DNA from 4 places in the Liquorilactobacillus nagelii DSM 13675 genome. Region 1 is predicted to be linked to each of the others. Evidence: predicted binding sites of a transcription regulator. Region 1 holds the regulator's gene; each other region holds the start of a gene.
What was found. The regulator NrdR, encoded in region 1, represses ribonucleotide reductase genes. The targets are predictions, from matches to a motif close to ACACNATATATNGTGT.

Region 1 (3,505 bases):
TTACTTTGTGCCCAGTCGGGAAGTTGCTCTTTTTGAACAACTTTTTTAGTCGGATATCGGCGACTAGTTGTTGTTCTAGTTTTAAGCGGTCGATTAACTTGTCTAACCTGCTGAATCGCCTGAATAGCCGAGGAAATTTTCTTTTTCTTCCAATCAGCCGCAACTTTTTCAAAGAATGTTCGATTTAAACTGGTCATTCCGCGATCAACAATCATATAGTGGATCAAAACATTGACAACATCAGGAGAAAAATAATTTAATTGCACAAAGTTTTCAATTAGATGTTGTTCAGAATTAGTTACAAAACTTCCTTCCTCATCTTTTAAAGTTTGTAAAAATTCTAACGGTGCGTAAGCTTGACAAGCTGCCAGTAAAGCCTGATCACCTGAATTAGCAATCACTGTTTTATTATTCGCCGCAGAAGTCTTAGAGTCGATAACAGTTGAAGAAGGCTGGTTACTTTTCGAGTGAGTTGTTTGATGCAGTAACTGGGCAAACATTTTGAAATCAACCTGATTTGTCTGAACGTCAGCTGCACTTTCTAACATTTTAATTAATGTTATTTCATCTAGTCCATAAACTACATTAGCCGTTGCTAAAAAGCGCTGATGTTGCCAAACCTGATTAGTATCTAAAAAGGAGTTCTGCAACAAACTTTTCAATAAATCAAAATCCAGCGAACAACCCTTAATTACTGGTTCAGCTGCTGGTTCATCTACGGTCGCTAGATTATTCAGCTGAGCGTTAGTTAATTCTGCTTGATTTACTTGATAGACTTCCAAAAATGTTTTCGAAATTTCATTGCCAATTGTAATTGAATTAGGAGCTGGTTTAAAAAAGTAGTGATGCAATCGACGATAAGAAGGTTCACCCACCGTTTCCAATAACAAACTCCGTAATAAATCATCTTTAAAAAAAATTTCTGGTTGAACTGGCCGCTGTATCAAAAAAGTCAGTGAATTATCAAACGCAGCTTGCTTTTGGAAAGTGCGCAATAGTCCTAATGCTTCAAGCTGTATTCTTGCATCAATGAAATTCGGCAGGCCAATTGCTAACTGTTCCAGCAGACTTTTTATTTGACGCTTTTCGATTGCTGCCTGTGCAAAAGAATGAAGTAGATTATAAACTGCAACCGTTTTAGCACCTAACATTGGTTGATATAACCAGAGTACTATTTCTAAATCGCTGCTAAATAATCGTTCTTGTGTTGTCACAACAAAGTTGTTGGTTGGAGATATTACGCTCTGATTGCTCATTCACCAACACCTACCATTTTCAGCTTACTTTTCATTTTCGTTTTGACTTTTTTTATGATTTTTTTTGTCACGCGCCATCATTTCCTCTAACTCTTTCATAAAAACACTCATATCTTTAAATTGGCGGTAGACACTTGCAAAACGAATGTATGAAATTTCATCAACATCAGCTAACAATCCCATGATGTATTCCCCAATTAATTGGGTTGAAACTTCATTTTCACCAAGCGTTCTAACTTTACTTTCAACTTCATCAACAATTTTAGTGATTTCTTCCATGGCTACTGGTCTTTTCTCGGCAGCACGAATAATCCCGCGTAAGATTTTTTCACGGCTAAATTCTTCCCGATCACCATTCTTCTTAATTACTAATAGCGGAGTTTCCTCAATTCTTTCAAATGTTGTGAAACGAAAACCACACGCTTCACATTCTCGCCGTCGACGAATAACTTTGCCATCATCGGTCGGTCGACTATCCACAACACGTGAACCATTATGTTGACAATGTGGACACCTCATTCATTTCACCCCGTTAATCATCATCTTAAATTTCTTTCTTGAAGCCATTTTATCACTTGCTTTTCTAAAGCGCCAACACCATCATCATTTGAAATTACATAATTCGCTAACTGATTGCGCTTTTCTGCTGACATTTGTGCATTAATCCTTGCTTGAGCTTCAACCAAAGATAATTGATCACGCTGTTGCAACCGCTGTAATTGCTTTTTGGGTGCCAAGGTAACACTCATTGTTTCATTACACCACTTTTGATAACCCGCTTCAAACAACAGTGGTATCATTAAAATCACTAATTTCGCCTGTTGATGCTGTAAATTAGCCAATTGCCGATGTAATTCCTCTCGAATCAAAGGACCAGTGATTGCTGTCAATTTTTTTAAGGCCAATGGATCTGAAAAAACAATTTGGCCTAACCTTTTGCGATCTATCTGGCCATCAGCAGCTAAAATTTGTCCACCAAAGGTTTGCTGAATTTTTTTGATGCCTACTGTTCCAACTTGAACAACTTGACGTGCTACTTGATCGGCATCAATAACTTTTGCTCCATTATCTGCAAAAATTTTAGCTACTGTTGATTTGCCTGAAGCAATGCCACCTGTCAATCCTAAAATATATGTCATTTAGTCACCCGCTGACAATTAGGACAAAAGTGTGTACCGCGTTGTGCAACACGGATTTTAACAATTTCAGTGCCACATCGTTGACAAGGTTGACCTTGGCGACCATAGACATGCAGATCAAATTGAAACTTGCCAGAGTGTTCGAAAGCATCAGTATAACTACGAATCGTTGTTCCACCAGCTGCTACTGCCGCCGTTAACTCTTTAATTATTTGTTGACGCAAAAGTGAAATTTGCGCAGGCGATAATTTATTGGCCGGTGTTAAGGGGTGAATTTTACTCAACCACAACACCTCATCTGCGTAAATATTCCCCAGTCCGGCAACGACTGTTTGATCTAACAAAACTGGTTTGATTGCTTTTTTCTTACCTGCTAATTTTTGAATGAAATCCGCTAGAAGAAACTGATTATCCAGGGGTTCTGGCCCTAGTTTAGCTAAGTTAGAGACTTCTTTTACTTGCTGAGTTTTTATCAACTGCATTCGGCCAAATTTTCGAACATCATTATAGCGTAGCTGCGAACCATCCACAAATTCAAATATAACATGCGTATGTTTTTCTAACGGGTCAAGGCTCGATTTTACAAAGTATTTTCCTTCCATTCGTAAATGAGAAATCATTGTTAATCCTTGGTCAAAATTAAATAATAAGAATTTTCCGCGACGACCAATTGATTGAATCGACTTACCATGCAATTGCTGCTCAAATTGACCAACATCTCCAGTAATTATCTTAGGATAAATTACTTTAACGTTTTTAATTGTTTTATTCTGTATTAATTTTACTAAGCCGCGACGAACGGTTTCTACCTCTGGTAATTCTGGCAAACGGCATTTCTCCTTTTATTTAGCATCAAACCAAGTATTCCCGTGAGCACTCTCAACCTTTAACGGAACAGCTAGCGAAACAGCACTATCCATAATTTTAGGCACAAGTTCTTCTAAAATCGGAATCTCGCTAACAGGAGCTTCAAAAATCAATTCATCGTGAACTTGAAGTAACATTTTTGCTTGTAAATGCTTTTCAGCTAAGGTCCGCTGCATCCTGATCATTGCAACTTTGATAATGTCCGCTGCACTACCTTGAATTGGGGTATTCATCGCTGTTCGT
Region 2 (3,505 bases), 610 kb from region 1:
AAATTTTAAAAATTTACATAATGTGTCTTAAAACAAGTAACAGCTATACTAGTCTTGATTTAGGCTATGAATTGGGAAATAACAAATTGATTACATTAACCTGAAATGTTTCATAATAGCTGGGTAAACTATGCCAATTATCAAAAAACACTCAGAACAATCTGAGTATTTTAAGCCTATTTTTTTTGTTAGTTCTAAACATTAAATAATCAAAGAGGCGGAATAGTAATCGTCAAGGGATTCACTTTTTGTGTACTTAATCAACCAGTAACTCAGAGGCCTCAACTCATTTATTTTATGGCGGTTTAATAGCTTCTTCTCAGCCACATTTTCAAGTTAACAAGCAAATTAACTTAGTATTCTAATTGGACTGGTGACTTAGCAATTAACGATTGGTGGCAGGCCAGAGCTAATTGAACAGCACGTAAACCATCTAATCCGGTTACCAAGGGCTGGTGATCAGTGACAATGCAATTATAAAATTCTTTGAATTCAGCAACATAAGCTTGTTGATAACGTTCAATGAAAAAATAAGGAATTTTATCCAAATGTCCGCCATCTTCAAGGTCAATTTCAACATTACTTAGTTTGTCATTTTCTGAGAAAGCTTGGCCTTTTGAACCAAAAACTTCAGCTCGCTGATCATAGCCATAGACTGCTTTACGGCTATTGTCGATTACTCCTAGAGCACCATTAGCAAATTTTAAAGTAACAATTGCGGTATCAATATCACCGAGCTTACCAATTTCTGGATCAACTAGGACGGCCCCTTTAGCGTAAACTTCGGTGACTTCACTCTGACTAAGAAAACGAATTAAGTCTAGATCGTGAATCATCATGTCATTGAATAAACCGCCAGAAACTTTGATGTAATCATAAGAAGGTGGTTCAGGGTCACGCGAAGAGATTTTGATGATTTGCGGTTCACCAAGCTTGCCACTTGCAACGGCTTTTTGAATTGTGTGAAAATTATGATCAAAACGACGATTAAAGCCAACCTGCAATTTTACGTGGCTATCAGCTACAACTTTCAAAACCTCTTTTATGCGAGCGACATCAGTATCAATTGGTTTTTCACACATGATATTTTTCTTTGCGCGAGCTGCGGCCATAATAATTTCTGCATGAGTGTTGGTAGCTGAAGCAATTGCGACAGCTTCAACATCGGAATGTTTTAGCAAGTCTCGGTAATCTTTGGTAGTGTAAGAAATGTTAAACTGTTTGGCTAACTCAACTAATTCAGCTGAATATGGGTCACAAATTGCAGTAACTTCGAATAAGTCACGTAAGTTTGCTAAGTTTTGTAAGTGCATTTTTCCAATTCGACCTAAGCCAATTAAACCAATTTTGATTTTTTTCATTAAAAAAACTCCTTTCTAAAAAACAAGTTAATTACTATTTTGAGCATAACTGACTTGAAGAAGAACGTTTGCGGATTTGTGCATACTCTTTTTTAAATCTCAATCTATATATAGTGTCTATAGAGAACTAATTTGCAAAAAAACACTATATACAGAAATGGTTTTTAAAAGTCAAGACTGTTAATTTATTTCAATAACTCGTATAATGATTCCTTGAACGCAGTTTTACACGACTGCAAAATAGGAAGGGGTTTTTCGTGTGTTTTCTCGCTATGTTGATGTTTTAAGTAATTTGCCGCAATATTCAAAAAATATTTTCCGACGTAATTATTTTGGCTGGTTAATTTCGCAATGCCGTGGCTGGGGCCGTTTCAGTTATGGACTATTATTATTTAACCTAGTTTTACAGATTATTTCGTTAGTGCAATCATTTAATACAGCACCAATTCAGTCAATTGTTGCTTTTATTGGTGGTAACTTATCGGTTGCTTGTGTGATTGGAATTTCGAACCGCTCGGGGATCCAAGGCTGGGCCGGAGCGTTAAGTGCGGTTTGTATTGCTTCAGTTGGTTTTGTAGCTGGAAACTACGCAACAGCCTGTGAACAGTTAGGATATTTGCTGTTTTTGGATTTGTTTTGCATTTTGGATCCAAAATGGAATGACAATATTCAAGCTGAAAAATTTGAAAAAAACAGTGAGTGGTTATACTATGCTTTATTCTTTGCTGGAGCATGGGTAGTGTTTTATTATTTATTTAGTATGACAAATGATCCCCGAGTCTTTTTAGATAGTTTGAATTTGGCGATGGCCGTTACGGGTTCTTTATTGGAACTTAACCGGAAACGAGAACAATATTTTGTTTGGACAATTGCTTCGTTATTTACTATCGCACTGTGGACTCAGACGATGTTGCAAGGTGATGGTAACTTTTCTTTAATTTTTAGTTATAGTGTATTTTTCTTAAACGATATGTATGCTTTCTTTAGTACTCGTGGCTGGTTTCGGACCGCAAAAACTAAATAAAGCTAAGAATTGATCTAGGAGGAAAAGACATGAATGAGCAGTCAGCTCCAATTAGAATTTTATTTATTAGTATTTCTGGCAACACGCGGGCGTTTGTCAAAAAAATGACAGAATATGCGCAAAAGAACCGGCAGAGTGATTCCAAAGCCAGATTAGTTGAAGCAACTGAAGTAACAAACGGAAACCAGTTGATTGAAATGCGTCAACCATTTGCTGTTTTTGTGCCAACATATCTTGATGGTGGTGATGGCATTAATAGTAGCAATCATGAAATTATGACCAATGAGTTACATGATACTTTGGAAGATAATAACAATTATCGCAAGTGTTATGGGGTTGTTGGGAGTGGCAATCGTAACTTTAATGCTCAATTTGGGCTAACTGCTAAACAATATGCCAATCAATTCGGTTTTCCGGTAATTGATTTTTATGAATTGCGGGGAACTTCTGCTGATGTAGTTCGCGTTTATCAGCATTTAAGTGAATTTCAGCAACGTTTCGAAGAAAAAAACTAAACAACAATTAATGAGTTTGAGAATTTCTACTATATTATTTGGTAAAAAGCTCTCAAACTCATTTTATTTTGTTTAATTGATTTGATATTAAAGTTCAAATTTTAATCTCCCCTTAATCAAAGTATCAAGGTTAATTGCGAATAATGCACTAATTTGAATTAGTCGATCAAGATCTGGGTAGGTGATTACTGAATTTCATTTTGAAACTGCTTGGTGATTGCTATTCAAGCGCTTTGCCAAATCATCTTGGGTTAGATGGTATTTTTCACGATTGGTCTTAATTTGTTGTTCGAGATGCATTTGAATCAACTCACTTTCAATAGTTAATGCCTATATTGTTGAGCATAAATGCAAAAAAGCCCGCTAATTATCAGCTCATTTACGCACTAAAAGTTGCAAAGCTGATATAGCGGGCGTTTATAATTTTAAGTGTAACATTACCAAAGTTTTAGTGTCGGGCCAACCATATATAAACCGAATAACATTACAATTAAGCAGCAACTCGTAACGATCCATTTATACCAACCATGCATCCGATATTGGGCTGGTAAAACTTTTGCTTCCAATAAGAGCAAAAAACCTAATACAATGGGTAACAATAAAGC
Region 3 (3,505 bases), 1.1 Mb from region 1:
TCAAAGGTCAACTTTTCAAATGGACTAGGATGCTTGCGAACATCATAATGAAAACTATTTGTATAGTAGTCTTTAGCTGTAATGTCAGCAACTTCACCAAATTTTTCCTTATCTAATTCGCAAAAACGATCAGTCAAAGATTCACTTGGTGTTGAATAAACACTAAAATGATAATCATATTCATCTGACCAACGAACACAATTGTCTTTTAATGCTTTGACAATTGCCAGCGTAAAATCATGCGCTACTGGATTTTTTTCCCAATTAGGGCCGTAAAAGACCGTTCCCACTTCGTAAAGGCCAATATAACCTAATGAAACTGTTGCTCGACGATGCTTAAAAAGCTGATCAACATCATCTCCTGGTTTCAATCGCTTGCCAAATGCTCCATACTGATACAAAATTGGAGCATTTTCTGGTTGTGCTTGTTTAACTCGATTTACTTTGAAAACTAATGCCTCTTTACAAATCCGCATTTTCTCATTGAAAATCTCCCAAAACAAATGCTGATCTCCCTTAGCTTCCAGTGCAATTCGCGGCAAGTTTACCGTAACAACTCCCAAATTCATCCGACCAGAATTTACTTCGCGACCTTGTTCGTCTTTCCAACCTTGTAAAAAACTGCGACAACCCATTGGTGTTTTGAAACTACCGGTCAATTCTTTAATCTTGTCATACATTAAAATATCGGGATACATTCTTTTAGTAGCACACTCAACAGCTAATTCTTTAATATCATAATTTGGATCAGTTGGCGCTAAATTTAAACCTTTCTTCAAAGTAAAAATCAACTTGGGGAAAATTGCTGTTCTTTTCTCTCTACCTAACCCAATAATTCTCACTTTCAAAATCGACTTTTGAATCTCACGTTCAATCCAAGTTTTGCCTAAACCAAAGCCCAATGTGGTAAAAGGTGTTTGGCCTTGAGAAGAAAACAAGGTATTAATTTCATATTCAAGCCCTTGCATCGCATCATAAATATCCTTTTTAGTTCTTTTAATTGCAAATTGTTTTTGTTTAGCAGGATCATCAATGTAATCAGCTGATTCACTTAAATGTTTAAAATAATTTTTCTTGGCAAATGGGGCCAATAACTCATCGACACGGTCAGCTGAACATCCACCGTATTGACTAGATGCAACATTAGCAATAATTTGTGCCATCTGTGCTGTCGCCGTTTGGATTGAATGTGGGCTCTCGACTTCTGCATTGCCAATTTTAAATCCATTCGTCAACATTTCCTTAAAATCGATTAAACAACAATTTGTCATCGGACTCCATGGTGTATAATCTAAATCATGGTAATGAATATCCCCGCGCAAATGAGCTTTAGCAATATGCTCTGGCATCAACTTCAAGCCTAAAGTTTTGCCGACTGCTCCGGCGGTTAAATCCCGTTGAGTATTAAAAACTCGACAATCCTTGTTAGCATTCTCATGGATTAAAGTAGGATCATTTTCTTGTAGTCGTTCCAAGCGCTGTGTTGGATCAATTGCTTGCTGCCACTTTTTTTGAAGTTCTTTATGCCCTTGGACATATTTAATTGCCTGTTGATTAAGCCCGAGCTCGTTTAATGAAACCACAACTTCGCGGTAAACATTTTCAGCCGTCACAACGGATTGATTAAGTTTACCCAAGAGTGTGTTGATTACCTTAGCTTGAATAACATCATCTAACTGCAGCTGATCAAATACCAGACGCAGTTTATAAACGGCAAATGGCATTTGCGTTCCATCACGTTTAATTAAAATTGTCGGTACTTGAATTGCGTTTTTCTTCACGATCATTGTTTCTTCTTCAGCCATTTCTGTTGCCTCCATTAATTCTTTCTGTGATTCATTTTAACCCGATTACTGTTTTAATACAATAGATAGTATTTTAGGAAACGGCTTCACACAATATATGGTGTAAAAGCTAACCTTGAAAATTTCAAAACTACCAAGGCTTTGCGCCGTTCGAAAAACCAGCAAATTTTTTTTTGAGCAAAATTGCATCGAATCGATTTAGCAGTATAATGAATTACTAAAAACAAAGGAGAGATTTTTTTGGAAATTAACTTAAAAACCTTGGCTACCCAAGTGAAACAAGGAGCTAGCGAGCTTTTACAAACAGCACAACTTGAAGCTGGGGATTTATTTGTATTAGGTTGTAGCACTAGTGAAATTCAAGGTGACCACATTGGTAAAAATTCCAATTTAACCATTGGACGTACAATTATTAAAACTTTGTTGCCACTGTTAAAGGAAAGACAACTAAACTTAGCTGTCCAAGGTTGTGAGCACCTCAACCGAGCTTTGATAGTTGAAAAAGAAGTTGCCAAAGTTCAAGGCTTTGAAATTGTTACTGTCTTTCCTTCACTTCATGCTGGTGGAGCAACTCAGATGGCTGCATTCGAAAGTTTCAATCATCCGGTTGAAGTTGAACACATTGTTGCTCAAGCTGGAATGGATATTGGTGATACTTCAATTGGGATGCATGTTAAATTTGTCCAAATTCCAGTACGAACATCAGTTAAAGAAATTGGTGCTGCACACGTTACCTACTTAAGAAGCAGACCTAAACTTATCGGTGGCCAACGAGCAAAATACGAATGGCACACCCCACAAAAATAAAAATTGCTTATATGATTACCAAAAAGCCACTTGAGCCGAATAAGAATTTCAACTCAAGTGACTTTTATTTATAAAATCTACAGAAACTTTATTTTTTCAATTGCAGCTTCAAATCCAACAATAATTGTTGATAACGTACACCGTTAGCAGTAAAAACTAACTTCCGCTGATCATCATCATGGATTGTGACACCTCTTTGCAGCTTAATTTGCAAAAACTCCGGTGGTAACTCCTGGCTGATGAACTTAGGCCACTCAACAACACTGACTCCGCCGCCATCAAAATATTCCTCAAGGCCAAGATCCGCTCCACCAGTTTTTTCAAGTCGATAAACATCTAGATGAAATAATGGTAATCGTCCCTGATGATATTCATTGACAATGTTAAAAGTTGGACTTTTAACATGATGATCAATTTTCAAACCGGCAGCTAATCCCTGAGTAAAAGTTGTTTTACCACTTCCTAAATCACCGATTAACAAAATTAAATCATTAGGTTGAAGCAACGCGGCTAATTTTTCCGCCACCATTTGAGTTTCATTTGGACCATTCGACTTAATTTCTAACAAAAAAGTTCCTCCCCATTTCACAAAATTCTATTACATCGTTGCCTGCAAAGCTGTAATTACCGCCACCTTATAAACATCATCTTCACTTGCACCACGTGAAAGATCAGAAACAGGTTGATTAAGTCCTTGCAAAATCGGCCCAACTGCAGAAAATCCACCTAAACGTTGAGCAATTTTATAGCCAATATTTCCCGACTGCAATTCAGGAAATACAAAAACATTTGCGTGACCTGCAACCGTTGATCCAGGTGCTTTTTGTTTAGCAACGCTCGGCACAAAAGCTGCATCAAATTGCAGTTCTCCATCAATAGCTTCCTCGGGAGCT
Region 4 (3,505 bases), 1.2 Mb from region 1:
ATTGATAATACGGTAATGTTTTATTTGATAGATAGGGAGCAGGATAATAGATTTTCCCAATTTTTCTTTCTTGGCGTTCTTCAATTCGATTGATAATCGGGTGTAAGCTGGCAGTAGTATCGTTAATATAGGAAATTGAACCATTTGGTGCAACAGCCATTCGATTCTGATGATAAAGTCCATCTTGCATGACATTTTTCTTTAATTCTGCCCAATCAGCAGTTGTCGGAATAAAAATTCCAGCAAAAAGTTCGCTTATTCGTTGAGTCTGGGGACCATAATTATGTTGTAAATATTTGTCAAAATAACTACCATCTGCGTAACTACTTTGTGCAAAATCTGCAAAAGTTTCTTGTCGCTCACGAGCAATTTGATTAGAAGCTTTTAAAGTCCAATAATTCAACAGCATGAAGTAAACACTAGTAAAATCGATTGCTTCCGGTGAACCATAATGAATTTGATTTTTAGCTAAGAAAGCATGTAATCCCATTGCTCCAAGACCAATCGTATGTGCTAAATGATTACCTTTTTGAATTGAGGGCACAACATCGATATCAGAGTGGTCAGTAACAAAAGTTAATGCTCGAACCATTGTTTCGACTGAAGAACCAAAATTAGGTGAAGCCATTAAGTTAACAATATTAGTTGAACCTAAGTTACAGCTAATATCGGTCCCCATTTCATCATAGTTTTGTTGGTTGTTAATTGTAGAAGGTCGTTGTACTTGTAATATTTCAGAACAAAGATTACTCATAATAATTTTCCCAGCAACTGGATTTGCACGGTTAGCAGTATCAATATTAATTATATATGGATAGCCAGATTCTTGCTGAAGCTTACTGATCTCTGTTTCTAAATCACGAGCTTTAATTTTTTTCTTAGGGATATTAGGATTAGCTACCATTCTATCGTATTCTTTAGTAATATCAATGTAAGAAAAGGGCTTGCCATATTCACGTTCAACACCCCAAGGATCAAATAAATACATCTCAGCATCTTGCTGAGCAAGTTCATAAAATTTATCTGGAACAATTACGCCGAGTGATAAAGTTTTAATCCGAACCTTTTCATCTGCATTTTCTCTTTTAGCAGCTAGAAAGGCAATAATATCTGGATGAAAAACGTTTAAATAAACTACTCCGGCTCCCTGGCGTTGCCCCAACTGATTAGAGTAAGAAAAACTATCTTCTAATAATTTCATTACGGGAACGACTCCTGATGCAGCATTTTGAATGTCTTTAATGGGGGCTCCAGCTGCTCGCAAATTACTGAGTGTGATACCGACACCACCACCAATTCGTGATAGTTGTAGAGCAGAATTAATTCCACGTCCAATTGAATTCATATCATCGGTGATTTGAATTAAGAAACATGAAACTAATTCACCACGGCGCTTGCGACCAGCATTTAAAAAGCTGGGAGTGGCAGGTTGGTAACGTTGATGAATCATTTCATCTGCTAATTTTAAAGCTAATTTTTCGTCGCCGTCACCAAAATAAAGCGCGTTAGCTGCTACTCGATCAGTAAAGTTTTCTAAATACTGATTATTATCGTTGGTTTTTAACGCGTACTGAGCATAAAATTTATAGGCAGCCATAAAAGTTTTAAAATGAAAATCAGCTTTGATTAAAAAATCATATAGTTTTTCAATGAATGAAAAATCGTATTTTTCAATAAAACCATTTTCATAATAATTGTTTTCAATTAAGTAATTGAGCTTTTCTTTTAACGAAGAAAAGGTTAATAAATTTGGTTTAACATTTTCCGCTAAAAAGGCGGTTAAAGCTGCTTGATCCTTTTTCAAAGGAATTTGTCCGTCGACGGGGATGTTAATTTCATTATTCAAATCATAATAACTAACTTGATCAACATCAATTTGTTTAAGACCCATTTGTTGCACCACTTTCTTAAATTAGGGGGATTAAAACTAGCAAGAGTTTCGCCAAAGCAATCGGCGAAACTCTTTAAAATAAAATGTGCTAAAATTAAGATACTACTGTGCCAATAAACTTTTCAATAAGTCTGGTCGGAAACCATTAATAATTGGATTACTGTTTTTCTCAATTACCGGAACGCTCCGAAAGCCCTTTTCTTTTAAGTAATCAATGTATTTAGGCTCTTGGCTAACATTATGTTCTTCAAATGAAATTTGATGTTCGGCTAAAAATTTCTTAGTCATTTTGCACTGAATGCAGTTATTTTTTGTATAAATTGCTAAACTCATAATTGGCACCTCTTATCAAGATATTGTATGCTTAGTATACAACATTTTTAAAAAATATCAAGCACACGACACTATATCTTGTGTAGCAGTAGCATAGCCGCCAATATATAGTGTTCAAGCGATTTGAGAGTCAAATGACTTCCAAAATAATAAAATGAGGTATTCAATGACAAATTATTATTTTTCACAAAATCCGAAGTTATTCATCATGAAAAAGAAAGAACAGTTCAACTTTTAGGGACACAACTAAATTTTATCACTGATAATGGCGTTTTTTCCAAAAATCGAATTGATTATGGATCGAAAGTTTTATTACAGGCAACTGAAAAAATTTCGCTTCCGCTTCAAGCCAAGATATTAGATGTTGGCTGTGGCTATGGGGCAATCGGCTTAACTTTGGCTAAAAAATATCCATCAGCTAGGATCGATTTAATTGATGTTAATCAATTAGCACTTGAATTGGCTAAAAAAAATGCTGAAGTGAATCAGATTTCTAATGTCAAAATTTGGAGCTCTGATATTTATACGCAGGTTCCAGAACAAGATTACCAGTTAATTATTACAAACCCACCAATTCGTGCAGGGAAAAAAGTTGTTCATGCAATCCTAACACAGGCATTTGAACATTTACAAATAGGTGGGCAGTTGCTAGCGGTCATCCAAAAAAAGCAAGGTGCACCTTCAGCGCAAAAAAAGTTGCAGACCGTTTTTGGTAATTGCCAAGTAATTATGCGAGATAAAGGATATTTTGTTTTACAAAGTTGTAAACAAGGAAATGATGCAACCTTATGATTAGACAAGAGCAGGAATATTATATGCGCGAAGCCCTATTTGAGGCTGATCGGGCCCGGATAATCGGGGAGGTTCCAATTGGCTGTGTAATTGTGTGGAAAGGTCAAATTATTGGCCGGGGCCACAATTTGCGTGAACATAGTCAAGATGCAACTTTACATGCTGAAATTTTGGCAATTCAAGAAGCTAATGCTTTCCTGAAGAGTTGGCGCTTAGAAGCAGCGCAATTGTTTGTAACTTTAGAGCCTTGTCCAATGTGCAGTGGGGCAATCATTAATTCCCGAATTGCTGAAGTTTATTATGGAGCAGCAGATCCGAAGGCTGGAACTGTTGGATCTTTAATGAATTTATTGCAGGATTCACGTTTTAATCATCAAGCAAAGGTTACTGCGGGAGTCTTACAAGCAGAATGTGCCGACCGTTTAAAAACCTTTTTTCGAGATATTAGACGACGGCGAAGAAAAAAATGCTAGAAGGCTGGAATTTTTT

Region 2: pnuC (nicotinamide riboside transporter PnuC) is a predicted target of NrdR. The motif match lies at 1,463-1,478, and genes of this name have one in related genera.
Region 3: nrdD (anaerobic ribonucleoside-triphosphate reductase) is a predicted target of NrdR. The motif match lies at 1,894-1,909, and genes of this name have one in related genera.
Region 4: nrdH (glutaredoxin-like protein NrdH) is a predicted target of NrdR. The motif match lies at 2,293-2,308, and genes of this name have one in related genera.

The regions. Positions count from the first base shown of each region.
Region 1 is NZ_CP049304.1:358,566-362,070, reverse strand. Features, by position in the region: gene G6O73_RS01955 (DnaD domain protein) at 1-1,256, opposite strand, end outside; gene nrdR (transcriptional regulator NrdR) at 1,281-1,775, opposite strand; gene coaE (dephospho-CoA kinase) at 1,796-2,395, opposite strand; gene mutM (DNA-formamidopyrimidine glycosylase) at 2,392-3,222, opposite strand; gene polA (DNA polymerase I) at 3,238-3,505, opposite strand, start outside.
Region 2 is NZ_CP049304.1:2,231,820-2,235,324, forward strand. Features, by position in the region: gene iolG (inositol 2-dehydrogenase) at 354-1,361, opposite strand; gene pnuC (nicotinamide riboside transporter PnuC) at 1,621-2,385, shown strand; gene G6O73_RS11115 (class Ib ribonucleoside-diphosphate reductase assembly flavoprotein NrdI) at 2,436-2,900, shown strand; gene G6O73_RS11120 (NRAMP family divalent metal transporter) at 3,338-3,505, opposite strand, start outside.
Region 3 is NZ_CP049304.1:1,448,385-1,451,889, forward strand. Features, by position in the region: gene nrdD (anaerobic ribonucleoside-triphosphate reductase) at 1-1,805, opposite strand, end outside; gene G6O73_RS07360 (TIGR01440 family protein) at 2,046-2,612, shown strand; gene tsaE (tRNA (adenosine(37)-N6)-threonylcarbamoyltransferase complex ATPase subunit type 1 TsaE) at 2,701-3,180, opposite strand; gene pta (phosphate acetyltransferase) at 3,211-3,505, opposite strand, start outside.
Region 4 is NZ_CP049304.1:1,542,084-1,545,588, reverse strand. Features, by position in the region: gene nrdE (class 1b ribonucleoside-diphosphate reductase subunit alpha) at 1-1,891, opposite strand, end outside; gene nrdH (glutaredoxin-like protein NrdH) at 1,994-2,224, opposite strand; partial or broken gene G6O73_RS07840 (class I SAM-dependent methyltransferase) at 2,391-3,016, shown strand; gene tadA (tRNA adenosine(34) deaminase TadA) at 3,013-3,489, shown strand.